Regions from separate parts of the Oerskovia sp. Root22 genome, predicted to be linked through region 2. Evidence: riboswitches for the same ligand, from Rfam matches in the RefSeq annotation. Region 2 holds a riboswitch; each other region holds the start of a gene.
What was found. A riboswitch is a leader RNA that binds a small molecule or an ion and turns the genes downstream of it on or off. The one in region 2 is predicted to bind thiamine pyrophosphate.
Positions count from the first base shown of each region.

Region 1 (4,785 bases), on a different contig from region 2:
GCGGCGAGACCCGTACGGCCGCGACATCTTCGGGTTCAGCGCCTCGGGCACGTTCGACCGCGAGGCCTACGGGCTCGTGTGGAACGTCGTGCTGGAGACCGGCGGGCTGCTGGTGGGCAAGAAGGTCGAGATCGAGATCGCCGGCGAGGCGATCCGGCAGGACTGAGCGACTGTCGCTCGTCGCGCGTTGGTCAGGAGTGGCGGCGTCCGCGGGACGCCCCGAACGGACCACCCACGAACAGCCCCAGGCCGAGCACGAACCCGAAGTCGTACCAGTTCCCGTTGTTGTGGACCTCGTAGATGTTCACCGTGTCGGTGAACAGCGAGATCACGAAGGTCACGGGCACGATGATGCCCTGCCACAGGCCCAGCCAGAACCCCGCCGGGCTGCCGTCCGCGGTGGGCGTCCCGACGTCGGGGTTGGGCCCAGGCGCGCACGCGGAGAGGACGAGGGCCGCGCCGACCAGTGCCACGGCGAGGACAAGCCGTCGACGGCCGCGGTCCGGAGCGACCTCCGAGCGGGGCCCAGGTGAGACGTCGTTCCCGTGCGTCGAGCTCATGACCGGCCTCCTCGTCGTGGGGCCGTCCTGGCCCACCTCCAGGATCCGCCGAGCATCGCGCGGGCTCAACCGCGCGGGCTCAACCGGGCGTGGCAGTCGGGCCGTCAGCCCGTCGCCGGCAGTCGCCTCGTCCCACCGATCACAAGCGTGACGTCGACGTCGACGTCGGCGAGCCCCGCCTCGTCGAGCGCTGCGCGCAGGGTGGCGGCATCGGCCTCGGGGGCCGGGCCGATCGCTTCGATCCTCAGGACCGACCCGCTGAACGAGATCCCGGTGATCGTCCAGCTCTCCTGCTCGGCCCACGCCTGGGCCACAGGGGCCGCGGCGATCTTGTCCGCGTTCTGCCGCAGGACGTGCTGGCTGATGGTGCTGAGGGGAACCGCGACGAGGAGCAGGGCAGCGGCGACCGTGACGAGGCTCGCACCCCGCAGGGGGCCGACGAACCGCTCGGTCTCGCCCGCGGCCGTGCGGACCTGGAAGAGCAGGAAGACGATCGTGCCGGTCGCGATGATCGCCGCGACGTTGGTCGCGAACAGCAGCAGCGCCCCCAAGGCCTGGTTCGGGGCCCCGGACTCGAGCGTGAGGCCGACGACCGCGAGCGGCGGGACGAGAGAGATCGCGATGGCGACGCCCGGCAGGGCGTCCGACACGTCGGCGCGCACCAGGGCGAACGCACCGACGGCCCCGGTCGCGAGCGCCGCGAGCAGGTCGATGAGCTGGGGCGTCACGCGGCCCGCGACCTGGCTGTTGGTCGCCGCGACGATCTCGATCGGGACGAACAGCCCGACGACGTACCCGGTCGCGACCACCCCCGCGGCGCCCGCGATGACCAGGAGCGCCGACGAGGTCAGGTTCCGGTGGTCGTTGAGGACGATCGCGAGCGCGGTCCCGACGATGGGCGTCATGAGGGGCGCGACGATCATGGCGCCGATCACGGTGGCCGTGCTGTCGGCTGCGACGCCCGCCGACGCGATGATCGCGGCGAGGATCAGCAGGGTCCAGAACGTGGCCTGACGCGACCGGGAGGACGGCCCCTCGCTGATGAACAGCGCGGACGTCATCCGCTGGACGTCGGCCGTGGTGACGCGCATGCTGCCTCCCGGGGCGTCTGAGTGTCCCCAGCATCACAGGGGGTCGGCGCTCGCGCTCGGTGTACCGGTGCGGACACGGCGCACGCGCTGCCAGGTCTTCAGGGACTTGCGTGCCGCGCTCGCGACCGTGCTGCCGTTCGCGATGGCCACGGTCTCCTCCGCAGGGTCTGCTGCGATGTGGAGCAGCCGCTCGTGGACACGCTCGCTCCCGGTCCTCCCGAGGGCACGGACCGCCCAGTACCGGGTGTCGACGTCGGGTGCGCACGCCTGGTCGAGGAGCCAGACCGACTGGACGGGGTCGATCGAGCCCAGGGCGTTCGCGACGTACCCCAGGAGCGGGAACCGGTGCTCGACGAGCTCGCGGCGCAGCGCGTCGACGGCGTCCGCGCCCCCGAGACCGGCCAGCGCTCCGGCCGCGGCCTCCCGCACGACGTGCTCGGGGTCGCGGAGCCGGGCGACGAGGTGCGGCACTGCCTCGTGCGCGTCCAGGTCACCGAGCACCTCGCAGCCGACACTCCGCTCGGAGGTGACGGGGGAGCCGAGCAGGGCGAGGGCGTAGGGGACGGCTCCCCGGAATCCCGCCCGAGCGCACGCGGCCGTGAGGTACCAGGTGGCCGAGACCCCGGACTCGAGGGCGCGCATCATCGCCGGTTCGAGCGATGGGTTCGCGAAGGCGTAGAGGCGGTTGAGAGTCCGCTCGAACGTGCCGATCGGGTATCGCTCGACGTGCAGCACGACGTCGCGCAGGGCGTCGACGGCGCCCTGGTCGTCGTCCATGGCTCGCTCGGCGGCGTCGTCGACCGCGTCCTCGTGGACCTCGGGGTCCGGGTCGAGGAGCCGGGCGACCAGGTCGTCGGTCATCGCGAGGCCGAGGGGCGCGAGCGACGACGGCGAGAGGGAGCGGAGCGAACCATGCGGTGAGCATAGAGGCGGGCGACGCCTCAGGTGCCGCCACCAGGCGGACCGCCGCCGGCAGGACGCCCCTCGCCCGCTAGAGTTCCCTGCCATGACACGGGGTGCCCGCTCCCACGAGCCGGGCTGAGAACACACCCGTCGAACCTGATCTAGCTAGCACTAGCGAAGGGATGTCGGCAATGTCGCTTGCTGCCACCGCACCTGTCCTGCCCACCCCCACCCCCGCACCTGCGCCGGGGACCCGGGGTGCGACCGAGCACGGCGTGTCGCCGGGGGCCGAGGCCTCCCGCCCCCGCGTCCTGTCCATCGCGGGCACCGACCCGACGGGAGGTGCCGGGATCCAGGCCGACCTCAAGGCGTTCGCGGCGCACGGCGCGTACGGCATGGCGGTCACGACCGCCCTGGTCGCGCAGAACACGCACGGCGTCCGCACGGTCCACGTCCCGGGTGCGGACTTCCTCACCGAGCAGCTCGACGCGGTCTCGGACGACGTCACGATCGACGCGGTCAAGATCGGCATGGTCGCCGACGAGCCGAACGCACGCGCGATCGCCGCGTGGCTTCGTCGTGTGCAGCCGCCGTTCGTCGTGCTCGACCCCGTCATGGTTGCCACGAGCGGCCACCGCCTCCTCGACGAGGAGGCCGAGCAGGCTGTGCGCGAGCTGGTCGCGCTCGCCGACCTCGTGACCCCCAACCTCCCCGAGCTCGCCGTCCTCGTCGGCGAGCAGGCCGCGACCACCTGGCCCGACGCCCTCGCCCAGGCGAGGCGCCTGCACGCGGCGAGCGGCGCCGTCGTGCTCCTGAAGGGTGGTCACCTCACCGGGGAGGAGTCGCCCGACGCCCTGGTGGGCGCGCGCGGGCCCGACGACGTCACGACCTTCGCGGCGGCCCGCATCGACACCGTGCACACCCACGGGACCGGGTGCTCGCTGTCGGCGGCGGTCGCCGCCCTGCGTCCCCGACGGGACGGCTGGGAGAGCGCGACGCGCGACGCGAAGACCTGGTTGACCGGCGCGCTGCGGGCCGGGGGAGCGTTGGCGGTGGGCACGGGCCGCGGACCCGTCGACCACCTGGCGCACCTGCCCACGCTGGGCAGGCAGGTGTTCTCCGAGGAGGCCTGGGAGCGGATCGAGGGGTGGCGCGAGGCCGTCGAGAGCATGGGGTTCGTGCGGGCGCTCGCGGACGGGAGCCTCGCCGCCGAGGACTTCGGGTTCTACCTCGCGCAGGACGCCGCGTACCTCGCCGAGTACTCGCGCGTGCTGTCGCGGGCGAGCCAGCTCGCGCCGACGCCCGAGGCCCGGCAGTTCTTCGCGGGGGCGGCAGTCGAGTCGCTCGAGGTCGAGCAGGCGCTGCACCGTGACTGGTTGGGCGAGCACGTCGGGATGGACCGGGGGGCGGTCGAGAGCGTCGACCCCTCTCCCGTGACCGCCGCCTACACCAACCACCTGCACGCGGCGTCGAACGGGTCGTACGCGGAGACCGTCGCGGCGCTGCTGCCGTGCTACTGGCTGTACTCGTACATCGGCGACGTCCTGGTGCGCCGGGCGGGGGACCTCGACGGGCATCCTTACGCGCGCTGGATCTCGCTCTACGGCGACCCGGCCTTCCAGGAGGCGACACGCACCGCGTGCTCGTTCGCCGACGAGGCCGCGCGCTGGGCCTCGCCCGCCGAGCGCGAACGTATGCTGCGCGCGTTCGAGCTGTCCTCGATGCACGAGTACCTGTTCTTCGAGCAGGGGCTGACCCGGCCGACCTGGCCCGAGGCGCCGGTCGGGGGCGCCGAGAAGTGAGCAGATGCCCCTGATCCGCCGCGAACAGGGGCAACTGCTCACTTCTCGGAGAACTGATCGGTGCCTCAGGCGCTCGTCGCCCCAGCCTCCGGGTACACGCAGTCGTAGCCGGGCGGCCACCAGCGCCACGACGTGCTGACCTGGTTCGACGACACGCCTGCGGGGCGCTCGGTGACGCACTGCGTGCGCATCTGGTCGAGCCCGACGGTCAGGTAGTACACCGCCAGCACGCCCGTGAAGACGACCATGAGGACGGTCAGCGCCAGCCGCAGGCGGCGGTCGGTGCGCCGGGTCGGTTCGTCCTCGCCGGGTCGCGGCGGGACCCAGTCCCAGCTCACGAGGCGGCGCCCGCCCCGGTGACAGAGCCTTCCTCGGTGGCCGAGCCCGCGGCAGGGTCGATCCCCGGGACGAGCAGCACCTTGCCGGTCG
Region 1 covers NZ_LMIL01000007.1:24,141-28,925, reverse strand. Annotated here, with positions in the region: gene ASE15_RS04965 (YceI family protein) at 1-166, shown strand, start outside; gene ASE15_RS04960 (hypothetical protein) at 192-560, opposite strand; gene ASE15_RS04955 (DUF389 domain-containing protein) at 665-1,651, opposite strand; gene ASE15_RS04950 (HEAT repeat domain-containing protein) at 1,685-2,512, opposite strand; TPP riboswitch at 2,654-2,754, shown strand; gene thiD (bifunctional hydroxymethylpyrimidine kinase/phosphomethylpyrimidine kinase) at 2,746-4,356, shown strand; gene ASE15_RS04940 (hypothetical protein) at 4,422-4,694, opposite strand; gene ASE15_RS04935 (quinone oxidoreductase) at 4,691-4,785, opposite strand, start outside.
Region 1: another riboswitch for thiamine pyrophosphate. It lies ahead of thiD (bifunctional hydroxymethylpyrimidine kinase/phosphomethylpyrimidine kinase); the one in region 2 lies ahead of thiC (phosphomethylpyrimidine synthase ThiC).

Region 2 (4,785 bases):
CACCGATCCGGCGTTCCTCGAGGCCGTGCGCGGCAGCATGGAGTTCGCCGGCTGGCAGCGCTCCGAGGGTTCCGAGCCGTTGACGCTCGAGTACGTGCTCGCCGCGCCGCTGGACGTCTCGGTCGTGCCGCCCGGGGCGCTGTTCGCGCTGAGCGGCGCCGCGGGGTGCGTGTCAGCGGACGGCACGGCGTACCCCGTGACGGTCGTCGCGTCGAGCCTGGGGCAGACCCTCGTGACGTTCGACGGCCTCGACGCCGCCACGGCGCCGACCGAGGTCGAGCTGACCTCGCAGGCCGAGGGGCAGACGTGCCGGTAGGGGGCAAGCGGCTGGTCGGGACCGATCTGGGGCACGCTTTTCCCGGCACGGGCCTGCTGTTCACCGGGCTGGACCTGGAGGTCGTACCGGGAGAGGTCGTCGCGCTCGTGGGCCCCTCGGGCAGCGGCAAGTCGACGTTGCTGAGCATCGTCGCGGGCTGGGAGCGCCCCACGCAAGGGCAGGTCGAGCGTCTGGGCGTCGCCACGACCGGGTGGGTCTTCCAGAACCCGCACGGTGTCGCGCGCCGGGCGGCCCTGGACCACGTGGTGCTCCCGCTCCTTGCGCGCGGTCTGCGCCGTCCCGACGCGGAGGCCCGTGCTCTCGAGATCATGGCGCGCTTCAACCTGGCGCCCGTCGCGGACCGCCCATTCCGGGCGTTGTCCGGTGGCGAGGCCCAGCGGCTCATGCTCGCGCGCGCGGTGGCCCTGGCGCCGGACCTGCTGCTCGTCGACGAGCCCACCGCGCAGCTCGACCTGCGCACGGCCGCGACCGTCAACGAGGTCCTGGCCGGCATCGCCCAGGACGACTCGATCGTCGTGGTCGCCACGCACGACCCGCACACGCGCGACGCCTGCACGCGCGTGATCGACCTCGCCGACTTCCAGCACGCGCAGGACGCGGCATGATCACGCCCGACGACGGCGCGCGGCCCGGTCTCGCGACTGCCCCAGGCGACGCTCACCGCCCCGCAGGACCCGGTCGTCAGGACCCGCCCGCAGGAGCGTCCACTTCGCCTGACGACGGCGCTGCCCTCAACGTCGGTGCGCCCCCGGACACGTCGAGCCTGCCCGCCAGCCTCGGCTTCGACGCCCCCACCCTGCCCGACGACGGAGCGCACCCCCGCGCGGAGGTGAGCGGCGCCGTCGGGCACGGCGGGGAACCTGCACGGGCCGGACGGACTCGCACGATGCGGGCCGCGTCCGTGGTGTCCGAGGCGTGGCGCAGTGTCGCGACCGGCACGACCCGCGCGACCCTGTTCGCGGCGGTGCTCGTGGTGGTCGTCGGCGCGCTGGCCGCGGTCGACGTGCGGGCGATCGTCGGCGTTATCGAGGGAGCCCGCGAGTACCGCGACGCGGGCGCGAGCGTGCAGATCCTCGAGGCTACCGGGCAGGTCGACGGGGCACGCTGCGAGGCCCTCGCCAGGGTCGACGGCGTCAACGCGGCCGGCGCCCTGCGGACCGGGGAACCGCTGCGGGCGCTCAACCTCCCCTCGAGCGAGCTCACCGGCCTCGAAGCAACCCCTGGGCTGCTCGGCGCGCTCGACCGCGGACGGGTCGCCGGGGCGGGCCTGTGGCTGTCCGCGGACCTGGCCGAGGCGCTCGGCGCGGTCCCCGGTGACTCGATCGCGACGACCACCGGGCCCGCGCGGCTCGGCGCGGTCTACCCGTACCCCGACGACGGACGCGACCGCGCCCTGGGCTACGCAGCCGTCGCTCCCGTACCCGCCACGGGGCTGTTCGACTCGTGCTGGGTCGAGATCTGGCCCGTCGACCCCGAGACCGCGACGCTCCTGCGCACGACTGTCGTCGCCGACCCGTCCTCCGAGGTGCAACCCACCCAGAAGCAGCTCAACGGCCGGCTCGGTGCGACCTACGACGCGAGCGCCGAGTTCTCCGGCCGCCTGACCGAGCCCACCCCGATCGCCACGGCCGCCCTGGGCCTGGCCCTGGGATACGTCGCGATACGGCTGCGCCGCCTCGAGCTCGCCGCGGCCCTGCACGCCCGGGTCCCGCGTGCCGCCCTGACCTGGCAGATGCTCCTCGAGACCGCCGCCTGGACCGGTGCCGGGATCGTCGTGACCGTCCCCGCGCTGTGGTGGCTCGCGGGAGCCGGAGGTGACGGGCTCGCCACCGACCAGGTGAGCACCTGGATCATCGGCATGCGGACCGTCCTCGCCGGAGCAGGAGCGGTGCTCGTCGGGGCCGTGGCCGGGGCGCTCACGACCCGCGAGAAGCACCTCTTCAAGTACTTCAAGGAGAGGTGAGTACAGAGAGCTGCAAGATTCGTGAGGGGCCGGGACGGTGGGCTCGGGTGTGAGGAACAGCCGTAGAGTCGCCCACGCGTTCCAAGGTGAGGAACGACACTTGCTCGAGCGCGCGAGCAGGAATGTCATGGAAGAACCCCGCGACCGGCAGCGGTGCAACGGTCTATGGCGGGTGGGCATCTGCAAGGAGCATTTCTCAGACCGGCACGATCACGACCTCGTTGATCACCTACCGCTACCTCGACGTGGTTCACTGAGCGAACCCGATCTGTTCTGGCCAGGCCGACCTTGCGATGCAGGTCGGCCTGGCTGGCGTCGCCACTGGCCTGCTGAGTGTGCTGGTGGTTGGCTGTTCGGCGGCGCCTGTTGCCAACGAGGGTCAGTGGGTACCGGATGTCCTCGCGCTCGGGCAGGCGACGGACGTCGACTTGGTGAGGACGATCGCCGAGGACGGACAGATCACCGAGGTCGCTGCTCGAGCAGTGAGGCCGTGAGCGCCGAACGCGGGACAGGTGCGCCGACGCCCGGCGCCGTGCGCTACGGTGACGACCGCACCACCCAGCACCACCGCACCACCAGCACGACCCACAACTCCACACACACCCACGGGAGCTCGCAGCAGCGAGCTGAGAGGGCGGCTCAGCGCCGCCGACCGTTCGAACCTGTTCGGATCATGCCGACGTAGGGAGAGAGCAATGAGCTCTGAGACCGCTGTGCCCACAACCACCGGGCCCGCCGCCGCTGCACCAGCTGCACCCACCGTGCCCGCCGCGACCACCGGGTCGTCCGCGCACACCATCACGACCGGACCCATCGCGGGGTCCGCCAAGGTCCACCACCCGGTCCCGGGCGAGGAGCACCTGCGCGTCCCCGAGCGCCGCGTGCTCCTGAGCAACGGCGAGCACCTGGACCTGTACGACACCTCGGGCCCCTACACCGAGTCGGACGACCCCGCGGCGTTCGACCTCGCGGGCGGCCTGCCCGCCCTGCGGGCGTCCTGGCTCCGGCCCGACGTCGTCCCCACCGAGCGCGGTACGGGCGGCGCCCGGACGCAGCTCGCCTGGGCGCGCGCCGGGGTCGTGACCGACGAGATGCGCTTCGTCGCTGCCCGCGAGGGCGTCGACGTCGAGCTCGTGCGCGACGAGGTCGCGCGTGGCCGGGCGGTGATCCCGGCCAACCGTCGGCACCCCGAGATCGAGCCCATGATCATCGGCAAGGCGTTCGGCGTGAAGATCAACGCGAACATCGGGAACTCGGCCGTGACGTCCTCGATCGAGGAGGAGGTCGAGAAGATGGTGTGGGCCGCGCGCTGGGGCGCCGACACCCTCATGGACCTCTCGACGGGCAAGGACATCCACGAGACCCGCGAGTGGGTGCTGCGCAACTCCCCGATCCCCGTGGGGACGGTGCCGCTCTACCAGGCGCTCGAGAAGGTCAAGGGGGACCCCGCGAAGCTCACGTGGGAGATCTACCGCGACACCGTGATCGAGCAGGCCGAGCAGGGCGTCGACTACATGACCGTGCACGCGGGCGTCCTGCTGCGCTACGTCCCGCTGACCGCGCGCCGTGTCACGGGCATCGTGTCCCGCGGCGGCTCGATCATGGCCGCGTGGTGCCTCGCGCACCACCAGGAGTCGTTCCTGTACACGCACTTCGCGGAGCTGTGCGAGATCCTGCGCGACTACGACGTGACGTTCTCCCTGGGTGACGGCCTGCGACCGGGGTCCATCGCGGACGCCAACGACGCGGCCCAGTTCGCTGAGCTGCGCACGCTGGGCGAGCTGACCAAGGTCGCGAAGTCCTACGGCGTGCAGGTCATGATCGAGGGCCCGGGGCACGTCCCCATGCACAAGATCGTCGAGAACGTGCGCCTCGAGGAGGAGCTGTGCGAGGAGGCGCCGTTCTACACGCTCGGACCGCTCGCGACCGACATCGCGCCCGCCTACGACCACATCACGTCCGCGATCGGGGCCGCGATCATCGCCCAGGCCGGGACCGCGATGCTCTGCTACGTCACGCCCAAGGAGCACCTGGGGCTGCCCGACCGTGACGACGTCAAGACGGGGGTCATCACGTACAAGATCGCGGCGCACTCCGCCGACCTCGCCAAGGGGCACCCGCGTGCGCAGCTGCGGGACGACGCGCTGTCCCGTGCCCGGTTCGAGTTCCGCTGGCACGACCAGTTCGCGCTCTCCCTCGACCCCGACACCGCCCGCGCCTTCCACGACGAGACGCTGCCGGCCGAGCCCGCCAAGACCGCGCACTTCTGCTCGATGTGCGGGCCCAAGTTCTGCTCGATGCGGATCTCCGCGGACGTGCGCGAGTACGCCGAGAAGAACGGCCTGACGTCGGTCGAGGCGATCGAGGCCGGCATGGCGGAGAAGTCGAGCGAGTTCACGGACGCGGGCGGCCGGGTCTACCTGCCGGTCGCGGGCAGCTGAGCCGCTGCCTCGGCCACCTGCCCGACCGCTGAGTGCGGAGTACT
Region 2 covers NZ_LMIL01000011.1:387,117-391,901, forward strand. Annotated here, with positions in the region: gene ASE15_RS17110 (peptidoglycan-binding protein) at 1-316, shown strand, start outside; gene ASE15_RS17115 (ABC transporter ATP-binding protein) at 307-942, shown strand; gene ASE15_RS17120 (hypothetical protein) at 939-2,300, shown strand; TPP riboswitch at 2,896-3,005, shown strand; gene thiC (phosphomethylpyrimidine synthase ThiC) at 2,996-4,741, shown strand.

Region 3 (4,785 bases), on a different contig from region 2:
GGTCGTGCCGAGGTTCGCGTAGTTCGCGAGGCTCCAGCCGTCGGGGGTCTGGAACGAGCGCACGAGGAGGTTGACGAGCGGCAGGGCGATCAGGCCCAGCACGACGACGGCGGTCACCGCGAGCGGGACCGCGTCGGCCCGCAGGCGCAGCGGCCGGGCCGCGGACGTCGCCGCGGAGAGGTTGAGCGCGCGCTCGCGCCGGGCGCGGGTCCGGTTGGCCACGCTCAGCGCGACCACCACGACCACGAGCTGCACGACCGAGAGCACCGCGGCCGCGCGCAGGTCGAGGAACTGGGTCGTCTGGATCCAGATCTCGGTCTCGATGGTCCCATACTGGACCCCGCCCAGGACGAGCACGACACCGAACGCCGTGGCACAGAACAGGAACACGATCGACGCGGCCGACGCGATGGCCGGGGCCAGCGACGGCAGCGTCACGGACCGGAACGCCCGCCAGGGCGAGGCCCCCAGGGCGCGGGCCGCCTCCTCGGCACGCGGGTCGAGGTGCTCCCAGAGCCCGCCGACGGTCCGGACCACGACCGAGTAGTTGAAGAAGACGAGGGCCAGGACGATCGCCCCGAACGTCCCGTCGAGCCGCAGGAACCCGAGCAGCCCGCCCTCGACCAGCAGGGAGCGGAACGCCACTCCCACCACGACGGTCGGCAGCACGAACGGCACCGTCACGAACGCCCGCAGGAACGTGCGCCCCCGGAACCGGCACCGGTAGAGCACGTACGCGCCGGGCACGCCGAGCAGCACCGAGATCACGGTGCCGAGCACGCCCTGCCACAGCGTCAGCCCGATGATCCGCCAGGTCCGCGGCTCGGAGAACACCTCGGCGAAGCCGGAGAGGTCGAGGGAGCCGTTGGTGACGAACCCGCGCGCGATCAGCGTCACGACGGGCCACGCGAAGAACACCCCGAGGAAGAGCAGCGGCAGCCCGGCGGCGAGCCCCCACAGGAGGACCCGCCCGCCGCGCTGCACGGCCGCGGGCAGGCCGCGGCTCACGGGCATCGTGCTCAGCCGATCACCGTCGACGTCCACGCCTTGATCCACTCGTCGCGGTGGGCCGTGATGTCGGCGGGGGCGACCTCGAAGGGCGACGGGGACAGGGGCGCGAACTCGGCCCAGCCCTCGGGCAGCTCGGTGTCCGCGTCCGCCGGGTACATGTACATGTTGTCGGCGATGTCGGCCTGGAACGCGTCGCTCACGAGGAAGTCGACGAGCTTCTTGGCGCCCTCGGGGTTCTTGGCCCCGGCCAGCACGCCCGTGTACTCGACCTGGCGGAAGCACGTGTCGAGCAGCGCGCCCGTGGTGGTCTCGGTACCGTCCTCGGTGACCGTGAACGCGGGCGACGTCGAGTAGGACAGCACGAGGGGGCGTGGGCCCTTGCCCTCGGAGCCGGAGAAGTCGACGTAGTAGGCGTCGGACCACCCGTCGGCGACCTTGACGCCGTTGTCCTTGAGCTTGCTCCAGTAGCCCTCCCAGCCGTCCTCGCCGTAGGCGCCGACGGTCGCGAGCAGGAACGACAGCCCGGGCGACGAGGTCGCGGGGTTGGTCACGACGAGCAGGTCCTTGTACGCGGGCTCGGTCAGGTCGTCGAGCGTCGTGGGCTCGGGGATCCCCGCGGCCGAGAACCAGGCGCGGTCGACGTTGACGCAGACGTCGCCGAGGTCCACGGGGGTGAGCTCGCCGTCGCCCACGGCGTACTGGGTCGCCGAGTCGGCGAGGCCCGAGGGCGTGTAGGGCTCGAGCACGCCCTCGTCGATCGCGCGGGTCGCGAACGAGTTGTCGATGCCGAACACGACGTCGCCGAGCGGCGCGTCCTTGGTCAGGATGAGCTGGTTGACGAGCGCTCCGCCGTCGCCGGGAGCGACCTGCTTGACGGTCAGCCCGGACTCCTTCTCGAACGCGGCGAGGACGTCCTCGCTCACGTTGAAGGAGTCGTGCGTGACGAGCGTGACGGTGCTCGCCTCGGCGCTCGACGAGGTGTCGCCCGCGCCCGTGTCGGTCGTGCCGGCACAGGCCGTGAGGGCCAGCGCGCTGAGCCCGCCGACGAGGCCGAGGCCGATCGTGCGGGCGGTGCCGCGGCGGGTACTGATGGTGTTCATGTGTCCTCCTTGGACGTCACAGGAGGGGGACCTCGCGCACGGGAGGTCCCGTGAGCGAGGCTGGAGAAGCCCGACTTCCTCCACCGGTGCTAACCGGATCAGGTTCGAGGGTCTGCGGTGGTCCGCACTCTCAGCGCCTGTTGCCCGTTGTCTCCGGGCGGTCGGCGCTCCCCTGTCGTTCACCTGCGACTTTACACCGCGGTCCGACGGCGCAGGCAGGGGTCCGGCGTGTGGTCTCGCCCGGGGCGCGCCCCGCCCCGGGCGACGGCTACGGTGGGACCTGAGCTCCGCCGTCGGGCACCTTCACGACGCGCGGCGCGCCCCGCCCGCCTCACCCTCACCTGGAGGTCCACATGGCCGAGAACGAGCAGACCCTCACCGAGAAGGTCGCGACCGTCGCCCTGACGCTGGCCGCGGGCTGGGTCGCGCAGAAGGTCGTGAGCTTCGCGTGGGCCAAGGCCACGGGGCACGACGCCCCCAAGGACCTGGACGACCCCGAGGTCAGCATCATCAGCGCCGTCACCTTCGCCGCGGCCGCTGCGGCCGCGAGCGTGTTCGCCCGCCGTTTCGCGGGGCGCGAGGCCAAGCGCGTCGTGACGCGGCTCGCGGCCCGCGCGTCCTGAGGTCGGGGTCGGGCGGCTCCGGCGGGTCAGCGCCCGCCGCGTCACGGATGTTCCGTAGGGTGTCTCGATGCCCTCCTCTCCTGCCGCCCGACGCCGTCGCTCACCCCTCGTAGGAGGCCTCCTCGTCGTGGGGCTCGCACTGACCGGGTGCTCGTCGTCCGGGAACGGCTCCGAGGTGTCGCCCTCGCCGAGCGTGGCCCCGACCGCGGTCGCGCTGCCGGGCGGCACGGTCGGCAAGGCGGCCGCCTGGGTGCTCGAGGTGCTCAACGCGGACGCGTCCCCCGATGCCGCGACGCTCGATCGGCGGTTCGCCCGGACGTTCCTGGACCAGGTGCCCGCCGCCCAGCTCGTGCCCGTGCTGGACCAGCTCCGCGCGGACCGGGAATGGGTGCCGGTCTCGGTCGACGTCGTCGACGCGGGCGAGAAGCAGGCCGCGCTGACGATCGTCGGGGCGAGCGGGCAGTTCTTCACGATGCAGATCGGTGTCGACGCGGACAGCCGCATCGAGACCCTGTTCTTCGGCCCGGGCGACGACCCGCACCGCGAGCCCGCGGCGAGCTGGGACGAGCTGGGCGAACGCCTCGACGCCGTGGACGCGCAGAGCTCGCTGCTCGTGGCCCAGGTCCTGGACAACGGGACGTGCCAGGCGGTCGAGGAGGCTCCCGGCGGCTCGGACCCGGACGAGGTGCTGCCGCTCGGCTCGATCTTCAAGCTCTACGTGCTGGGCGCGGTGTCGCAGGCCGTCGAGGCCGGGACGCTGACCTGGGACGACGAGCTGACCGTGACCGACGACGTGCGGTCCCTGCCCTCGGGGCAGCTCCAGGACGCGCCCACGGGCACCGCGGTCACGGTGCGCGAGGCGGCCGAGCTCATGATCTCGATCAGCGACAACACCGCGACCGACCTGCTGGTCCAGGCCGTGGGGCGTGACGCCGTCGAACGCGCGCAGGCCACGCTGGGGCACGCCGACCCGTCGCTCAACACCCCGTTCCTCACGACCCGCGACGCGTTCGCGATCGCCTGGGGCTCGCCGTCGCAGGCCACCGGGTGGGCGGCGGCCGACACCGCGGGACGGCGCGCGATGCTCGACGCGCTGCCCGGCGGGCCCCTCGCCGTCGACCCCGCGGGAGTGACCACGCCCGTGTGGCAGGACGACGTCGACTGGTTCGCGACGTCGTCGGACCTGTGCGCCGCGCACGTCTGGTTGCACGACCGCGGCGAGCAGGACCCCGTGGTGCGCGAGGTGCTCTCGGCCAACCCCGGCATCGAGGTCGACACGACGGCGTGGCCCTACGTCGCGTTCAAGGGTGGCAGCGCGCCCGGCGTCCTGGCGGGCTCGTGGCTCGCGGAGGACGCCGCGGGCGACACGTACGTCGTGACCGTGCAGCTCGCGGCCACGGACCCGGCCGTGCTCGCGAACCCGATGGTGCTGGTCGACACCGCGGAGAGCGCGTTCGCGCTGCTGGGTGGGGCGGCGGGCTCGAAGTAGGGCGAGCTGCGCGAGGCCCCCGGGGACCGGGGCTGACCGTCGTCCTGCCCCGGCCCTGCCCGGGATCTCCGTCGTGGGGCCTACGCGCCGGGAGCCAGCTCCGCGACGGCCTTGTCGATCCGCCGCTGCCGGGTCTCGGGGGTCTTGGCGGCCTCGATCGGCTCGACCAGCGCGCGCCGGCGGCTGAACGACAGCCCGTCGAACGCCGCACGCGCCTCGGCCGTGAGCGCTGCCGCGAGGTCGTCGGGCACGGTGACCTCACGCGGTGCGTCGTCGACCTCGATCTCGACGTCCACCTCGTCGCCGCCCGATACCCCGGCGGCCTCCCTGTTCTCCGCGCTGAGCGCGATCATGAACCGCCCCTGGTACGGCGCGACCGAGCTGCGGTAGGTGTGCCCGCCGAGCGTGACGCGCACCGGGACGCGCTTGCCCGCGTCGAGCGCGGCGACCACGTCGTCGGGCACGGGGATGCCGGTGGCCGTCTTGCCGCTCTGGAGGATCGTCGTCCGGAATCGCATGGGCCGAGTTTTCCACCGGCCCGACGACGTCGCGCGCCGACCGC
Region 3 covers NZ_LMIL01000001.1:520,963-525,747, forward strand. Annotated here, with positions in the region: gene ASE15_RS02170 (iron ABC transporter permease) at 1-1,014, opposite strand, end outside; gene ASE15_RS02175 (thiamine ABC transporter substrate binding subunit) at 1,020-2,111, opposite strand; TPP riboswitch at 2,170-2,295, opposite strand; gene ASE15_RS02180 (DUF4235 domain-containing protein) at 2,465-2,734, shown strand; gene ASE15_RS02185 (serine hydrolase) at 2,802-4,223, shown strand; gene ASE15_RS02190 (YdeI/OmpD-associated family protein) at 4,304-4,741, opposite strand.
Region 3: another riboswitch for thiamine pyrophosphate. It lies ahead of ASE15_RS02175 (thiamine ABC transporter substrate binding subunit); the one in region 2 lies ahead of thiC (phosphomethylpyrimidine synthase ThiC).